DNA from 3 places in the Pseudomonas sp. LBUM1674 genome. Region 1 is predicted to be linked to each of the others. Evidence: riboswitches for the same ligand, from Rfam matches in the RefSeq annotation. Region 1 holds a riboswitch; each other region holds the start of a gene.
The links. Region 1 has a riboswitch for cobalamin ahead of ACA067_RS18005 (CbtB domain-containing protein). Riboswitches for the same ligand answer to the same signal wherever they lie in the genome.
Positions count from the first base shown of each region.

Region 2: it holds a riboswitch for cobalamin, as region 1 does, so the genes downstream of both, ACA067_RS10975 (ABC transporter substrate-binding protein) here and ACA067_RS18005 (CbtB domain-containing protein) in region 1, are expected to answer to the same signal.
Region 3: it holds a riboswitch for cobalamin, as region 1 does, so the genes downstream of both, cobO (cob(I)yrinic acid a,c-diamide adenosyltransferase) here and ACA067_RS18005 (CbtB domain-containing protein) in region 1, are expected to answer to the same signal.

Region 1 covers NZ_CP166779.1:3,914,893-3,919,470, reverse strand. The annotation lists gene ACA067_RS18015 (cobalamin biosynthesis protein) at 1-192, opposite strand, end outside; gene ACA067_RS18010 (CbtA family protein) at 189-896, opposite strand; gene ACA067_RS18005 (CbtB domain-containing protein) at 908-1,111, opposite strand; cobalamin riboswitch at 1,231-1,458, opposite strand; cobalamin riboswitch at 1,640-1,853, shown strand; gene cobW (cobalamin biosynthesis protein CobW) at 1,951-3,012, shown strand; gene cobN (cobaltochelatase subunit CobN) at 3,016-4,578, shown strand, end outside.
Region 2 covers NZ_CP166779.1:2,343,361-2,347,938, forward strand. The annotation lists gene ACA067_RS10970 (FecCD family ABC transporter permease) at 1-401, opposite strand, end outside; gene ACA067_RS10975 (ABC transporter substrate-binding protein) at 398-1,411, opposite strand; cobalamin riboswitch at 1,555-1,748, opposite strand; gene ACA067_RS10980 (alpha/beta fold hydrolase) at 2,132-3,028, shown strand; gene ACA067_RS10985 (aliphatic sulfonate ABC transporter substrate-binding protein) at 3,251-4,225, opposite strand; gene ACA067_RS10990 (TOBE domain-containing protein) at 4,451-4,578, shown strand, end outside.
Region 3 covers NZ_CP166779.1:5,202,373-5,206,950, reverse strand. The annotation lists gene ACA067_RS23795 (PQQ-dependent sugar dehydrogenase) at 1-1,078, opposite strand, end outside; cobalamin riboswitch at 1,195-1,428, shown strand; gene cobO (cob(I)yrinic acid a,c-diamide adenosyltransferase) at 1,510-2,121, shown strand; gene ACA067_RS23785 (cobyrinic acid a,c-diamide synthase CobB) at 2,118-3,518, shown strand; gene bluB (5,6-dimethylbenzimidazole synthase) at 3,515-4,165, shown strand; gene cbiB (adenosylcobinamide-phosphate synthase CbiB) at 4,162-4,578, shown strand, end outside.

The DNA.
Region 1 (4,578 bases):
TTGTTCGGCGAGTTCGATCAGGCCAGGTTCTTCGCGCTTCAGGTCGATACTGGCCAGGGCCTTGATCTGGTGAAGTCCGATTTGATGCGCCTGTAACGCCTGGTCGAGCAGCGCCCGCAACGTGCTGGCCGGGCAGCCGCGCTGGCAGCCCAGGCCGACCACCAGGGTCGGCGCTGTGCGGGTATCAGTCATGCGTGGTACTGGCCATCGTTCTTGCGGCGGAACAACCAGGCGCTGATCAGGCCCAGGGCCAGCCAGAACGCGACGTTGGTCAGCTGCGAAGCGATTTTGAACTGCGACTCGAGCGCTTCCGGAGCGAGCATCGAATGCACTTCTGGTTGCGGCGCGCCAATCACGTGTGGAACGGCGAGAATGGCCACGCCGAGGATCTTCATCAGCCAGTGACGGCTGAACACGATCAAGGCGATGCCGGCCGCGGTGGAGGCGGCAGTGCCGATCCACCAGATCTGCCGTTGCGCCAGATCGGCCGCGGCAGTCCCCGGCAGTTCAGGCGGCAGGCCGAGGGTCGGCGCGAGCACGAAGGTCGCATAGCCGGCCAAGCCCCAGAGCAGGCCTTGAGAGGTTTTGGTCGGGGCGCGCAAGGTGTAGAGACCGGCAAGCATCAAGGCGAAACCGACCGCTACCACCAGGTTGCCGCCGGTGGTCGACAACACGCGCTGCCAGCCGTCTTCCGGCTCCCAGGTTTCGGCATCGTGGGAATGGGCGGCGACAGCACCCGCGGCGTGCTCATGCACTTCAACAGCGGCCGGCTCGGATTTTTCGTAGGTTTCCGCCTGCAGAATCAGCGGCGAAACCCAGAAGCTTTGCAGCAGGGTCAGCAACAGGGCGGCCAGCAGCCCGGTGAAACCCGCGGTTTGCGCGATACGCTTGATCATGTCGGCAGGTCTCAATGGCACGGGAAAGCGGAGCTATGACGGGTATCGTGGGCGGCATTGTGCACCGCCTCGATGTGCGAGAAACCGGCGAAATACACAAGGCTTGCGCCAAGGATCGACGCACAGGCGGCGGCGGTCAGGCGTTGAGTCAGGGTCGTGGTGCTGCTGGCGGTGCTCTTGTCTGTGTTGCTGCCGGTGCTGCTGATGATCGACATGGCGCTTCCCTCTGGTCTGTCAGCGGGTGAATAGAGCGCATGGAAGATCCCTGCGCATCAGGCGCGCAGAGGCTCAACAGCGCCCGCCCACCGCGGGTTTGTTATTCAGTGAACATGACGTTCACCTGATGTTGCGGGCCGGTCTCCGGGCTCACGAGGGGCGCAGGCTGTCGCCTGAACCTGCAAGCGTCACCTTCCCATGCCGGACTGCTGGCACAGTGGATCTGACGCTTCGCTCGCTTACCGTTGCGGGGGCAGCACCGGACTGACATGGCCTTGAGTAAAGCACATGATTCACCGGTTTCCCGTTTCACCCTGTGAAGGGCACCCGTAACAAGGCGTGTAGGAGAGCATGGGCGGGGGTTGGGCGTCAATTGGCATGGGTTCTCACTTGGATGCCGAATCGCTCCCTTCGCGAGCAAGCTCGCTCCCACATGGGAATGCGGTCACCTGTGGGAGCGAGACCGGCTTGCCGGCGAAGGGGCCGGTGCGGACGCCACAAGACATTGACCCGCCCCCATACCATGCGTAGCCTTGCGCTTTCGAGGTTCTTCGGCGTCTGCCGAAGCTAAGAAGGGAACGCGGTCGATGCCGCGGCTGCCCCCGCAACTGTGAACGGTGATGTTTCGCTGCCACGCCACTGCAAACCCTGTGCAACGGGTTCGCGGGAAGGCGCAGCAAACGCCAGTCGAACGACTGGCACACCGTCAGCCAGGAGACCTGCCTCGACACAGATTCTCACTACAACCGGGCGGGGTGATCCGGTGGCGGAACTCTTGCGCGCGCCTGTCGCAGCGATTGTCGTCCCGTATGCCCGCCACCTTGCCAAAGGGCATCCGATGAAAACACTGGCCAAACTCCCCGTCACCATCGTTACCGGCTTCCTCGGCTCGGGCAAGACCACCTTGCTGCGGCACATGCTCGACAACGCTCAGGGTCGCCGTATTGCGGTGATCGTCAACGAGTTCGGCGAGTTGGGCATCGACGGCGAAATCCTCAAACAGTGCTCCATCGGCTGCACTGAAGAAGAAGCCAACGGCCGTGTCTACGAACTGGCCAACGGCTGCCTGTGCTGCACCGTCCAGGAAGAATTCTTCCCGGTGATGCGCGAATTGGTGGCCCGTCGCGGCGACCTCGACCACATCCTCATCGAAACCTCGGGCCTGGCCCTGCCAAAACCGCTGGTGCAAGCCTTCCAGTGGCCGGAAATCCGCAGCGCCTGCACCGTTGACGCGGTCATCACCGTGGTCGACAGCCCGGCGGTCGCCGCCGGCACCTTCGCCGCATTTCCGGACCAGGTCGACGCCCAGCGCAAACTCGACCCGAACCTGGACCACGAATCGCCGCTGCACGAACTGTTCGCCGACCAACTGGCCAGCGCCGACCTGGTGATCCTCAACAAGGCCGACCTGATCAGCCCTGAAGACCTGGCCCGGGTGCGCCTGGAAGTCGCCGAAGAACTGCCGCCAGCGGTGAAAGTCATCGAAGCCAGCAGCGGCCGCCTGCCACTGGACGTACTGATCGGCCTCGGTGCCGGTTCCGAAGAGCACATCGACAGCCGTCACAGCCATCACGACCATCACCATGAAGGCGAGGACGATCACGACCACGACGCCTTCGATTCGATCTCCATCGAACTGCCGCCAGCTGACGAAAGCCTGCTGCTGGATGCCCTGACCCAACTGGTGGTCCAGCACGGCATCCTGCGCGTCAAAGGTTTCGCCGCGATCCCGGGCAAGCCGATGCGCCTGTTGATCCAGGGCGTGGGCACACGCTTCGACAAGCATTTCGACCGTCAGTGGGGCGCCGAAGAAGCCCGCACCACGCGTCTGGTGTTGATCGGCCAGGAGCTGGATGCCGCGCTGCTCGAAGCGCAATTGCGCGCCGCACTCAGCGTTTAAGCCATGCACCTGCTCAGGACCCAGCCCGGCGGTTTCGTGTCGGATGACAATATTGCCGACCTTGGACAGACCCCCGCCGAGCTGGTGATCCTGTGCAGCGGCGACTCCAGCCTGGCGCTGCTCGCCGAAGCGGCGCAGCAGTTACCGGACGATTACCCGAGCGTGCGCCTGGCCAACCCGATGCAGGTGCAGAATCACGCCTCGGTCGACCTGTATGTCGACGAAGTATTGCGTCACGCCAAGGTCATTCTGATTTCGCTGCACGGTGGCATCGCCTATTGGCGCTACGGCGTGGAGCGGCTGGTGGAGTTGTCCGGGCGCGGTGCGCAGCTGATTCTGGTGCCGGGCGATGATCGTCCGGACCCGGAGCTCAGCGACCTGAGCACCGTGGTTGCGCAAGACCGCGACCGACTCTGGCATTACCTGCGTCAGGGCGGCATGGCCAACGCACTCGACCTGTTTCGCTGCCTCGCCGATCGTTGGCTGGATCGCGACTACGCCTGGGCCGAGCCGCAGACCCTGCCGCGCACCGCGATTTACCACCCACAAAAAAGCCCCGCCGCACTGAAGGATTGGCAAGCCGACTGGCAGGCCGATCAACCGGTAGCGGCCGTGCTGTTTTACCGCTCGCATCTGCAGGCGGCGAATACCGCTTTCATCGATGTTTTCTGCCAGCGTTTGCAGGCGGCGGGGCTTAACCCGCTGCCGATTGCCGTGGCCAGTTTGAAAGAGCCCGGCTGCCTGACCGTGGTCGAGGATCTGCTGGATGAAGTCGCTGCCAGCGTGATTCTCAACACCACCGGTTTCGCCCAGTCCAGCCCCGAAGCGCCGCAGTTGCGGCCGTTTCGCCGCAACATTCCGGTGATTCAAGCCATTTGCGCGCAAGACAACGAGCCCGGTTGGCGCGCCAGCGAGCAGGGCCTCGGACCGCGGGATCTGGCGATGCACATCGCGCTGCCGGAGCTGGACGGGCGGATCATCAGCCGGCCGATCAGTTTCAAGGACCTGGCCTGGCGCAGTGAGCGCAGTCAGTCGGACGTGGTGTGTTATCGACCACAACCGGAGCGCATGGATTTCGTCGCCGAATTGGCACGGCGCTGGATTGATCTGGCCCGGGTGCCCAATGGCGAGAAACGCATTGCGCTGATCCTGGCCAACTACCCGACCCGCGATGGTCGCATCGGCAATGGTGTCGGCCTCGACACGCCTGCCGCCGCGCTGAACATCCTGCGTGCGCTGCACAACGAAGGTTATCCGTTACCGGCCGAATTGCCCGACAGCGGCACCGCGTTGATCCAGCAATTGCTCGGCGGCGTCAGCAACGACCTCGACACCCTCGACCAGCGTCCATGCCAGCAAAGCCTGGCGCTGGACGACTATCAGCTGATGTTCGACGCGCTCCCCGCCGCCAACCGCCAGGCCGTGCTGGACCGCTGGGGCGGCCCCGACAGCGATCCGATGTTCCGCGGCGGGCGGATGATGATTGCCGGGTTGCGTTTCGGCCTGACCTTCGTCGGCATTCAACCGGCCCGGGGTTATCAGGTCGATCCGAGCGCGGTATACCAT
Region 2 (4,578 bases), 1.6 Mb from region 1:
AAGGCGGCAACCGCCCCGGCAAACGCGCCGACCGACAGCGAAATCAGTCCCGCCCCCAGGCCCAGCAATGCCACCAGCACCGCGCCCGTCGAGGCGCCGGCGGAGATGCCGAGCAGGTAGGGATCGGCCAGCGGATTGCGCAGCAGCGATTGCAGGATCACCCCGCAAGTGGCCAGACCCGCACCGCAGGCCGCGGCCACCAGCGCGCGGGTCAGGCGATAATTCCAGACGATGCCTTCGTCGATCGGGTCGAGGACATAGCCGGCAGCCCACAGTTTGTTGGCCAGCACCTGGAACACCACGCCCGGAGCGATCGGCGTTTCACCGATGGCCACTCCGGCAATGACGGCCAACAGCAGGGTCATTGCGGCGAGCAATGTGCGAATCAGCGTCCTGGTCATTGCGGCAGGTCATAGCCGTCGATGGCTGATGCCAGGGTGGCCAGGCCGTCGAACATTCTGACGCTGGCCTGCATGGCCATGGCGTCGAGAATGATGATGCGGTTGTTTTTCACCGCGTCCATGTTGCGGGTCACCGGGTCGCTGCGCAGGAATGCCAGTTTCTTCAGATGGTCGTCAGCGGGAAAGCGACGGCGATCCATGCGTGCGATGACCAGGAACGTCGGGTTGGCCTTGGCGATGGTTTCCCAGCCGACGGTCGGCCATTCTTCGTCGGATTGCACCACGTTGCGCACGCCCAGGGTGTTGAGCATGAAGTCGGGAATGCCCTTGTGTCCGGCGACATAAGGGTCGATGTCCAGACTGGCACTGGAGAACCAGAACAGCGCGCTGGTGTGCTTGAGGTCCTTGTTCTGCACCGTGGCGACAGACTTCGCCAGGCTGGCCTTGAGTTCGTCGTTCAACTGCCGGCCGCGTTCCTGCACATCGAAGATCTCGGCCAGTTGGCTGATGCTTTTGTAAATGCTGTCGATGCGAAACGCCTCCAGCCGTGTGCCGTCGGCGCCGACCAGATTGTCCTTGGCTTCGCAGTCGGAAGGCATCAGGTAGGTCGGGATCTGCAGCTCGTGAAACTGCTCGCGGGTACCGACCACGCCTTGCGGGCCGACCATCCACTCCAGTTCCACCGCCACCAGCTGCGGGCGTTTGCCGATCACCGCCTCGAAACTCGGCTCGTTATCGGCCAGGCGCGGGATCGGGTCGTTCACTGTCTTGTACTTGGCCAGCACCTCGTTGAACCACAGCGACGTGCCAACCAGTTTGTTGCCAAGCCCCATGGCGTAGAGCATTTCGGTGCCGGCCTGGCCGATGGTCACGGCGCGGCTCGGTGCCTGCTCGAAGGTCAGGGTGCTGCCGCAGTTCTCGACCGTCAGGGGGTAGTGGGTCGGGGCCGCATGGGCGAGAGTGGACAGACCCAGCGCAGTGACGAGGGTGGCAAGGCGTGACAGCAGCATGACGCAAACTCCAGTTGACCGTACTCGGGGCAGGGGGCACGGACTGGAAACACATCATCGAACGCTGCCGTTAAAGCACTGGCGTGGCGATCACAGCAGGTGACGCACGGCGCAAGGATGTCCTTCCCGGACACCCCGCCGGTTAGTGATTAGCTTGGCCGGCAGGTCTCCTGACTGATGCGTCATCGCCTGGCTCCAGCCTTCCCGGAAGCGATCCCAGTGGCAGTTCAGGAGCAGGCTCAGCACCTACAGTTGCGGGGGCAGTTCCGATTGATGCCGTGTCGGGCATCTCGGATTCCCTATTAATCCCATGTGGAAACCGGCGGCCGGCATGGTAGTCGATCATGCCGTTCAACGGTCCAGTATTTTTTCTCGTGTGCCGATTCCAGGGTGCAAGTGCGCGTTGAAGGTCAATCAGCACCAAAGTGCTGCACAGGCTTGCAGACCGGGAAATACCTGCTTAACTCTGAACCTCTGGTCAGTCAGTGACTTATCGGTCACAGAGCGCTGCGTAACACGCTCGCGCTGTCGCCGCTTGCCCGTGATGCAGGTTAAACCCCAGGAGGCCCATGCGTTGACGTTTGAAAACCACCTTGAGCTTTTAATGTATTTACCTGGCACTTCGCTGTCGGTTCCACCCGTACTGCTTTGTGCGATAGGGCCCTGTGGGCATCCCTCACGCTGTGCGCTCAGTCCAATGGGTTCAAGGAAGAAAATGACATGATGCCGAAAACCGCCATCGTCGAGATTTGCGATAAGTACAAGATTTATACCGAACACTATCTCAACGCCGCCGCTGACAAAACCATCATTCTGGTCAACGGCTCGCTGTCAACGACCGCATCCTTTGCCCAGACGGTGCGTTACCTGCAGCCGCAATTCAATGTGGTCCTCTACGATCAGCCCTATGCCGGTCAGTCGAAACGACACAACCTCCACGGCCAACCGATCCGCAAGGAAGACGAGGCAGCGATTCTGCTGGAATTGATCGAACACTTCAGTGTGCACCATGTGCTGTCCTTTTCCTGGGGCGGTGCGGCGACCCTGGTGGCGCTGGCCCAGCGGCCACAACGAATCGAGAGGGCGGTCATCAGTTCTTTCGCAGCGCGCATCAATACACCGATGCGCGATTACCTGGAACGCGGCCTGCACGTACTCCAGGCCTGCGATCGCCTCAATGTCGGACGCTTGATCAACAACACGATCGGCAAGCACCTGCCCTCGCTGTTCAAACGCTTTAATCACCGCCATGTCAGCAGCCTGGCGGAGCACGAATACAGGCAGATGCATTTCCACGTGAATGAGGTGCTGACCCAGGACACCCACTGTTACATCACCTGTGCCAATGCCATCGACATCCCGCTGCTGTTTGTCAACGGCGAATGGGATGAATACACCTCGGCGGAGGACGCCCGGCTGTTCGGCGAGCATGCTCCTCAGTCCGAGTTCCATACCGTCACGAACGCCGGGCACTTCCTCGATATGGAGCACCCGGCAGCCTGGCATGAAACCCGGCAGGCCTTGCTCGGTTTTCTGCAGCCGGCGTCCGGGATGCGGGGTGGTGACGAGCCCTTTAGCATCGTTAAACGTAGTGAGTGCCGGGTTGCGGCAGGATAGCTGGGGGGCTGGGCGCCAATAGCACAGTCTTGTCGAACGCGTGTGGCGAGGGAGCTTGCTCCCGCTGGACTGCGCAGCAGTCCCTCTTCTGGGGCCACTGCGCAGCCCGGCGGGAGCAAGCGCCCTCGCCACAGGGTTATGTGTTCACCTGTCGAGCTGACCGGGTTCGAATCTCAGGACGAAACGCTTCGGCCAGTCGGCCGGATTCAACGGCAATCGTTCTCACGGCTTCCAGATTTCAACATCCTTCGCATCCACCGCCTTGGGCAATAACCCCGCGGCAAAAAACGCATCGGCGATTTTCTGCTGCTCACCCAACTGATCACCTTTCACCGGCTGCACCTGATAACTGCGATGGGTGTTGGCGGTCTCGACGGTCGCCACATCCAGGTTGCCCCACAACGGGCTGAGTATTTTCGCCGCTGCACCGGGGTTGGTTTTCACCCATTCGCCGGTCTTGTGCAGTTGCTCGTAAACCAGCTTGAGCACCTCGGGATGCGCCTTGGCGTAGGGGGTGCTGGTCAGGTAGTAGCGTTTGTAACTGGCCAGGCCTGCGCCGTCAGCCAGGGTGCGCGTCGGCAGTTGACGTTGTGCGCTGGTGAGGAAGGGTTCCCAGGTGACCCAGGCGTCGACCTTGTTGTTCTCGAAGGCGGCCCGGCCATCGGCGGGCGACAGGTAGGCCGGCTCGATGTCGGAAAACTCCAGACCGGCTTTTTTCAGGGCGGCGATCAGCAAATAGTGGGAGCCGGCCGCCTTGGTGACCGCGACTTTCTTGCCTTTCAAATCCGCCAGTTGCTGCAGTGGCGAATCCTTGCGCACGACGATGGCCTGGGCCGAAGGCGAGGGCGCTTCCTGGGCAAAATAGGTCAGCTTGGCCTGGGCGGCCTGGGCGAAAATCGGCACGGTGTCGGCCACGTCGGCACTGATGTCGACATTGCCGACATTCAACGCTTCCAGCAGTGGCAAGCCACTGGAAAACTCATGCCAGCTCACATCGATGTTGTTCTGCGCGAGGGTTTTCTCCAGGGTGCCTTGAGTTTTCAACAGCGTGATCAGCGTCGATGACTTCTGGTAACCGATGCGCACCGTCTCCCGGGCCTGCGCCGGGAGGGCGAAGGACAGGGCCAGTGCAATGGCAAGGCCGGTCAGTAGCGGGCGACGGAGTTTCGCTTCAGGGTTTTTGGTGGGCTTGGACATGGCACGCTCGCTATTCAGCAGGAGAGTAGGGCTATCTGCCATGAAGCATATGGTTCTAAAAAACTTTTTATAAATAATTTTTTAGCATTAGCTTAGTGATTTTGTATATTCCATTCGGGAATAAATAAATAGTTATTTATTCCTTTTATTGTTATCCCAGGAGGTGCACCTTAGAGGCCTGCACATCAGTGCGAATTTGCCCAACACCAGACAGGAAGCCTCACCATGACCATCAAAGCGATCAACGTACGTAACCAGTTCAAGGGCGTCATCAAGGAAATAGTGGAAGGCGAAGTGGTCTCCGAAATCGATGTGCAAACCGCCTCGGGCATCGTCACCTCAGTAATTACCAC
Region 3 (4,578 bases), 1.3 Mb from region 1:
ATGCGCCCTCCTTGAACTGCGTCGGCAGAGTGTTGCCTTCAGCAAAGGTCAGGCCCAGCGATGCCGTGTGCGGGCCGACGGCGTAGTCCGGCGCAATGGCCTTGGCCACCAGGTCCGGATTCTGCGGGGTCACGCGTGCATCGACATGTTGTCCGTAATAGCTGTAAGGCCAGCCGTAGAACCCGCCGTCCTTCACCGAAGTGATGTAGTCCGGTACCAGGTCGCTGCCGATTTCGTCACGCTCATTGACGGCTGTCCACAGCGCACCGCTCTGGGGTTCCCAGGCGAGGCCGTTGGGATTGCGGATCCCCGAAGCGAAGATCCGATGGTTGCCGGTGGCGCGATCCACTTCCCAGATCGCCGCGCGACCTTCTTCCTGGTCCATGCCGTTTTCGGCGACATTGCTGTTGGAACCCACCGTCACGTACAGCTTGCTCCCATCCTTGCTGGCGATGACGTTCTTGGTCCAGTGATGATTGAGCGTGCCGCCCGGCAGATCGACCACTTTGATTGGCTGCGACTTGATCGCCGTATCGCCATCTTCATAGTGGAAACGCAGCAAGCGGTCCGTATCGGCAACGTACAGGTCAGTTCCGACCAGGGTCATGCCGAACGGCGAATTGAGGTTTTCCAGGAACACCGTACGGGTTTCGGCAATGCCGTCGTGGTCCTTGTCCCGCAGCAGCGTGATGCGGTTCGGGCTCGGTATGGCAGCACCGGCACGACCCATGACTTGCTTCATGACCCAGCCTTTAACGCCTTTGCCATCATCGGGCTTGGGTGGCGCATTGGTCTCGGCGACCAGCACGTCGCCGTTGGGCAACACGTAGAGCCAGCGCGGGTGATCGAGGCCTTCGGCAAAGGCGGCGACCTGAGTTCCCGTCGCCGCGACGGGTTTTGCGCCGTCCGGCCAGCCGATCGCCGGGGCGATGTTCACCGTCGGGATCAGGGTCTTGTTCGGTTCTGGCAGCTTGGGCGACGGACCGGTGCCGTCCATGACTTGCAGGCTGGAGGTTTCACCACAGGCGGCGAGCCCTCCGGCGAGCGCGATGACGAGAACGAGCTGGGGCTTGCGCATGCTGATCTTCCCTATGGACGCGTTGATACAATCATAGAGAAGCCGGGAGGTGCGATGGTTCAACCGGTCAGTCGCGAGCCTCTTTCTCAATTGACGCTCCACCCCCAACCCTCTAACCTTCGCGGCTTGTTTCAGGTGCTCTGTGGCCATGGCCGACAGAGTGAAACAGGGAAGTCGGTGAGTGACTGTCTTCGAACGATGAAGAGTCATGATCCCGACGCTGCCCCCGCAACGGTAAATGAGTGAAGACTGCGCCTTGAGCCACTGTGTCGAAAGCCGACATGGGAAGGCGCGCAGTCAGGCCAGCGCCGCTCATGAGCCCGGAGACCGGCCTGATCCATCCAGCGGCATCACGGTGGGCGATGCCAGGCTTTTTGCCGTCTATTCTTGTGCCTGCCCGCCGTTATCCAGCCTCAACGGAGAGCTCCCCCATGACTGATACCCCCGATCGTGATGAACGTCACCTGGCGCGCATGCTGCGCAAAAAAGCCGTGATCGATGAACGCATTGCCAATTCCCCGAACGAATGCGGCCTGCTGCTGGTGCTGACCGGCAACGGCAAAGGCAAGAGCAGCTCGGCCTTTGGCATGCTCGCCCGATCCCTGGGCCATGGCATGCAGTGTGGCGTGGTGCAGTTCATCAAGGGCCGCAACAGTACCGGCGAAGAACTGTTCTTCCGCCGTTTTCCAGAGCAGGTGCGGTTTCATGTGATGGGCGAGGGCTTCACCTGGGAAACCCAGGATCGCCAGCGTGATATCGCTGCCGCCGAAGCCGCATGGGCAGTGTCCCGCGAACTGCTGAGCGATCCGTCCATCGGTCTGGTGGTGCTCGATGAGTTGAACATCGCCCTCAAGCACGGTTATCTCGACCTCGATCAGGTGCTCAGTGATTTGCAGGCGCGTCCGCCGATGCAGCATGTGGTGGTCACCGGTCGCGGTGCCAAACCGGAAATGATCGAGCTGGCCGACACCGTCACGGAAATGGGCGTGATCAAGCACGCGTTCCAGGCCGGTATCAAAGCGCAAAAAGGCGTCGAATTGTGAGTCAACCACGTCATTGCCCGGCGGTATTGATCGCCGCGCCGGCCTCCGGTCAGGGCAAGACCACCGTCACCGCCGCGCTGGCCCGCTTGCACCGCAATCAGGGGCGCAAGGTGCGGGTCTTCAAGTGCGGCCCGGACTTCCTCGACCCGATGATTCTCGAGCGCGCCAGCGGTGCGCCGGTGTATCAACTGGACATGTGGATGGTCGGCGAGCAGGAAAGTCGTCGACTGTTGTGGGAAGCCGCAGCTGTTGCCGACCTGATCCTGATCGAGGGCGTGATGGGGCTGTTCGACGGTACGCCGTCCAGCGCCGATCTGGCGCGGCACTTCGGTGTGCCGGTGCTCGGAGTGATCGATGGTACCGCGATGGCCCAGACCTTTGGTGCACTGGCCCTGGGGCTGGCGCGCTATCAGCCGGACTTGCCGTTTGCCGGTGTGTTGGCCAATCGCGTGGGCACGTTGCGCCATGCGCAGTTGCTCGAAGGCAGCCTGACTGAAGGCTTGCGCTGGTATGGCGCCTTGTCCCGGGAGACCGGGATCGAACTGCCGAGCCGGCACTTGGGGCTGGTTCAGGCCAGCGAGTTGAACGATCTTGATCTGCGCCTCGACGCAGCGGCCGATGCCCTGGCCAGCAGTTGCGAGGTGGCGTTGCCGCCGGCAGTGGAATTCGCCGCCCCCGATGTGATCGCTGCCGAGCCTTTGTTGGCCGGCGTGCGGATTGCCGTGGCCCGTGACGAAGCCTTTGCCTTCACCTACGGCGCGAGCCTGGATCTGCTGCGAGCCATGGGCGCCGAGTTGCTGTTTTTCTCGCCGATCCGTGATACCGGATTGCCGGAGGCAGACAGTCTCTACCTGCCGGGCGGTTATCCGGAATTGCACCATGTGGCACTGTCACAGAACACATCGATGCTCGACGCGATTCGCGCTCACCATGCCGCGGGCAAACCGTTGTTGGCCGAGTGTGGTGGCATGCTTTATCTGCTGGATTCGTTGACCGATGTCGAGGGCACTCGTGCTGAACTGGTCGGCTTGCTGGCCGGAGATGCGGTGATGCAAAAGCGTCTGGCGGCGTTGGCCCTGCAGGCGGTTGAGCTGCCGGAAGGTTTGTTGCGTGGGCATACTTATCATCATTCGCTGACCAGCACCGGGCTTGAGCCGATTGCTCGTGGGTTGAGCCCGAATGGCGGGCGTGGGGCGGAGGCGGTTTATCGTGAGGGGCGGATGACGGCCTCTTATGTGCATTTTTATTTTCCGTCCAATCCATCGGCGATTGCCGCATTGTTCGCGCCTGACCTTGAAGCCGCCATCGCGAGCAAGCTCGCTCCCACATTAGAAAGTGTGTTGCCTGAAGAAACGCGGTCCACTGTGGGAGCGAGCTTGCTCGCGAAGAGGCCATGACTGACAACGCATTCAGCCAGGCCGAACGCGAAGCGGTTTACCGTGCGATCGCCGAACGCCGCGACATGCGCCACTTCAGCGGTGGCACCGTCGCGCCCGACTTACTTCGACGCCTGCTCGAAGCCGCCCACCAGGCCCCGAGCGTGGGCCTGATGCAGCCCTGGCGCTTCATCCGCATCAGCGACCGCGCCTTGCGCGGCAAAATCCAACAACTGGTGGAAGAAGAACGCATCCGCACCGCCGAAGCCCTCGGCGAGCGCAGCGACGAATTCATGAAGCTCAAGGTCGAAGGCATCAACGACTGCGCTGAAGTGCTGGTCGCCGCGCTGATGGACGATCGCGAGCGCCACATCTTCGGCCGCCGCACCTTGCCGGAAATGGACATGGCCTCCTTGTCCTGCGCGATCCAGAACCTGTGGCTGGCGTCCCGTGCCGAAGGACTGGGCATGGGCTGGGTCTCCTTGTTCGAGCCGCAAGCCCTGGCCGACTTGCTGCAAATGCCCGGTGGCGCCAAGCCGTTGGCCGTGCTTTGCCTGGGCCCGGTAAAGGAATTCTATCCGGCACCGATGCTGGCGCTCGAAGGCTGGGCGCAGACGCGTCCGCTCGGCGAATTGCTGTATGAAAACTATTGGGGAGTGAATCAATGAGTGTGGCGTTATTGAGTGTCGCCGCGGTGGCGCTGGATGCGCTGCTCGGTGAACCCAGACGCTGGCATCCGCTGGTGGCGTTCGGCCGTTTTGCCGACCGGATCGAGCAACGTTTCAACAGCGAAGGTCGCGGCTGGCGCAGTCACGGCGTCACCGCCTGGGTCATCGCGGTCGTGCCGCTGACCTTACTGGCCACGGCTTTATCCTGGGCGCCTTATGTCGGCTGGATCGTCGAAATCCTCGCGCTCTATTGTGCCCTCGGCATGCGCAGCCTCGGTGAACATGTCGAGCCAGTGGCCAAGGCCTTGCGCAGCGATGATATTGAAGAAGCACGCAAACGCGTGGGTTATCTGGTCAGCCGCCAGACCAGCGAACTGGATAAAACCGAAGTCGCCCGCGCTGCCACCGAATCG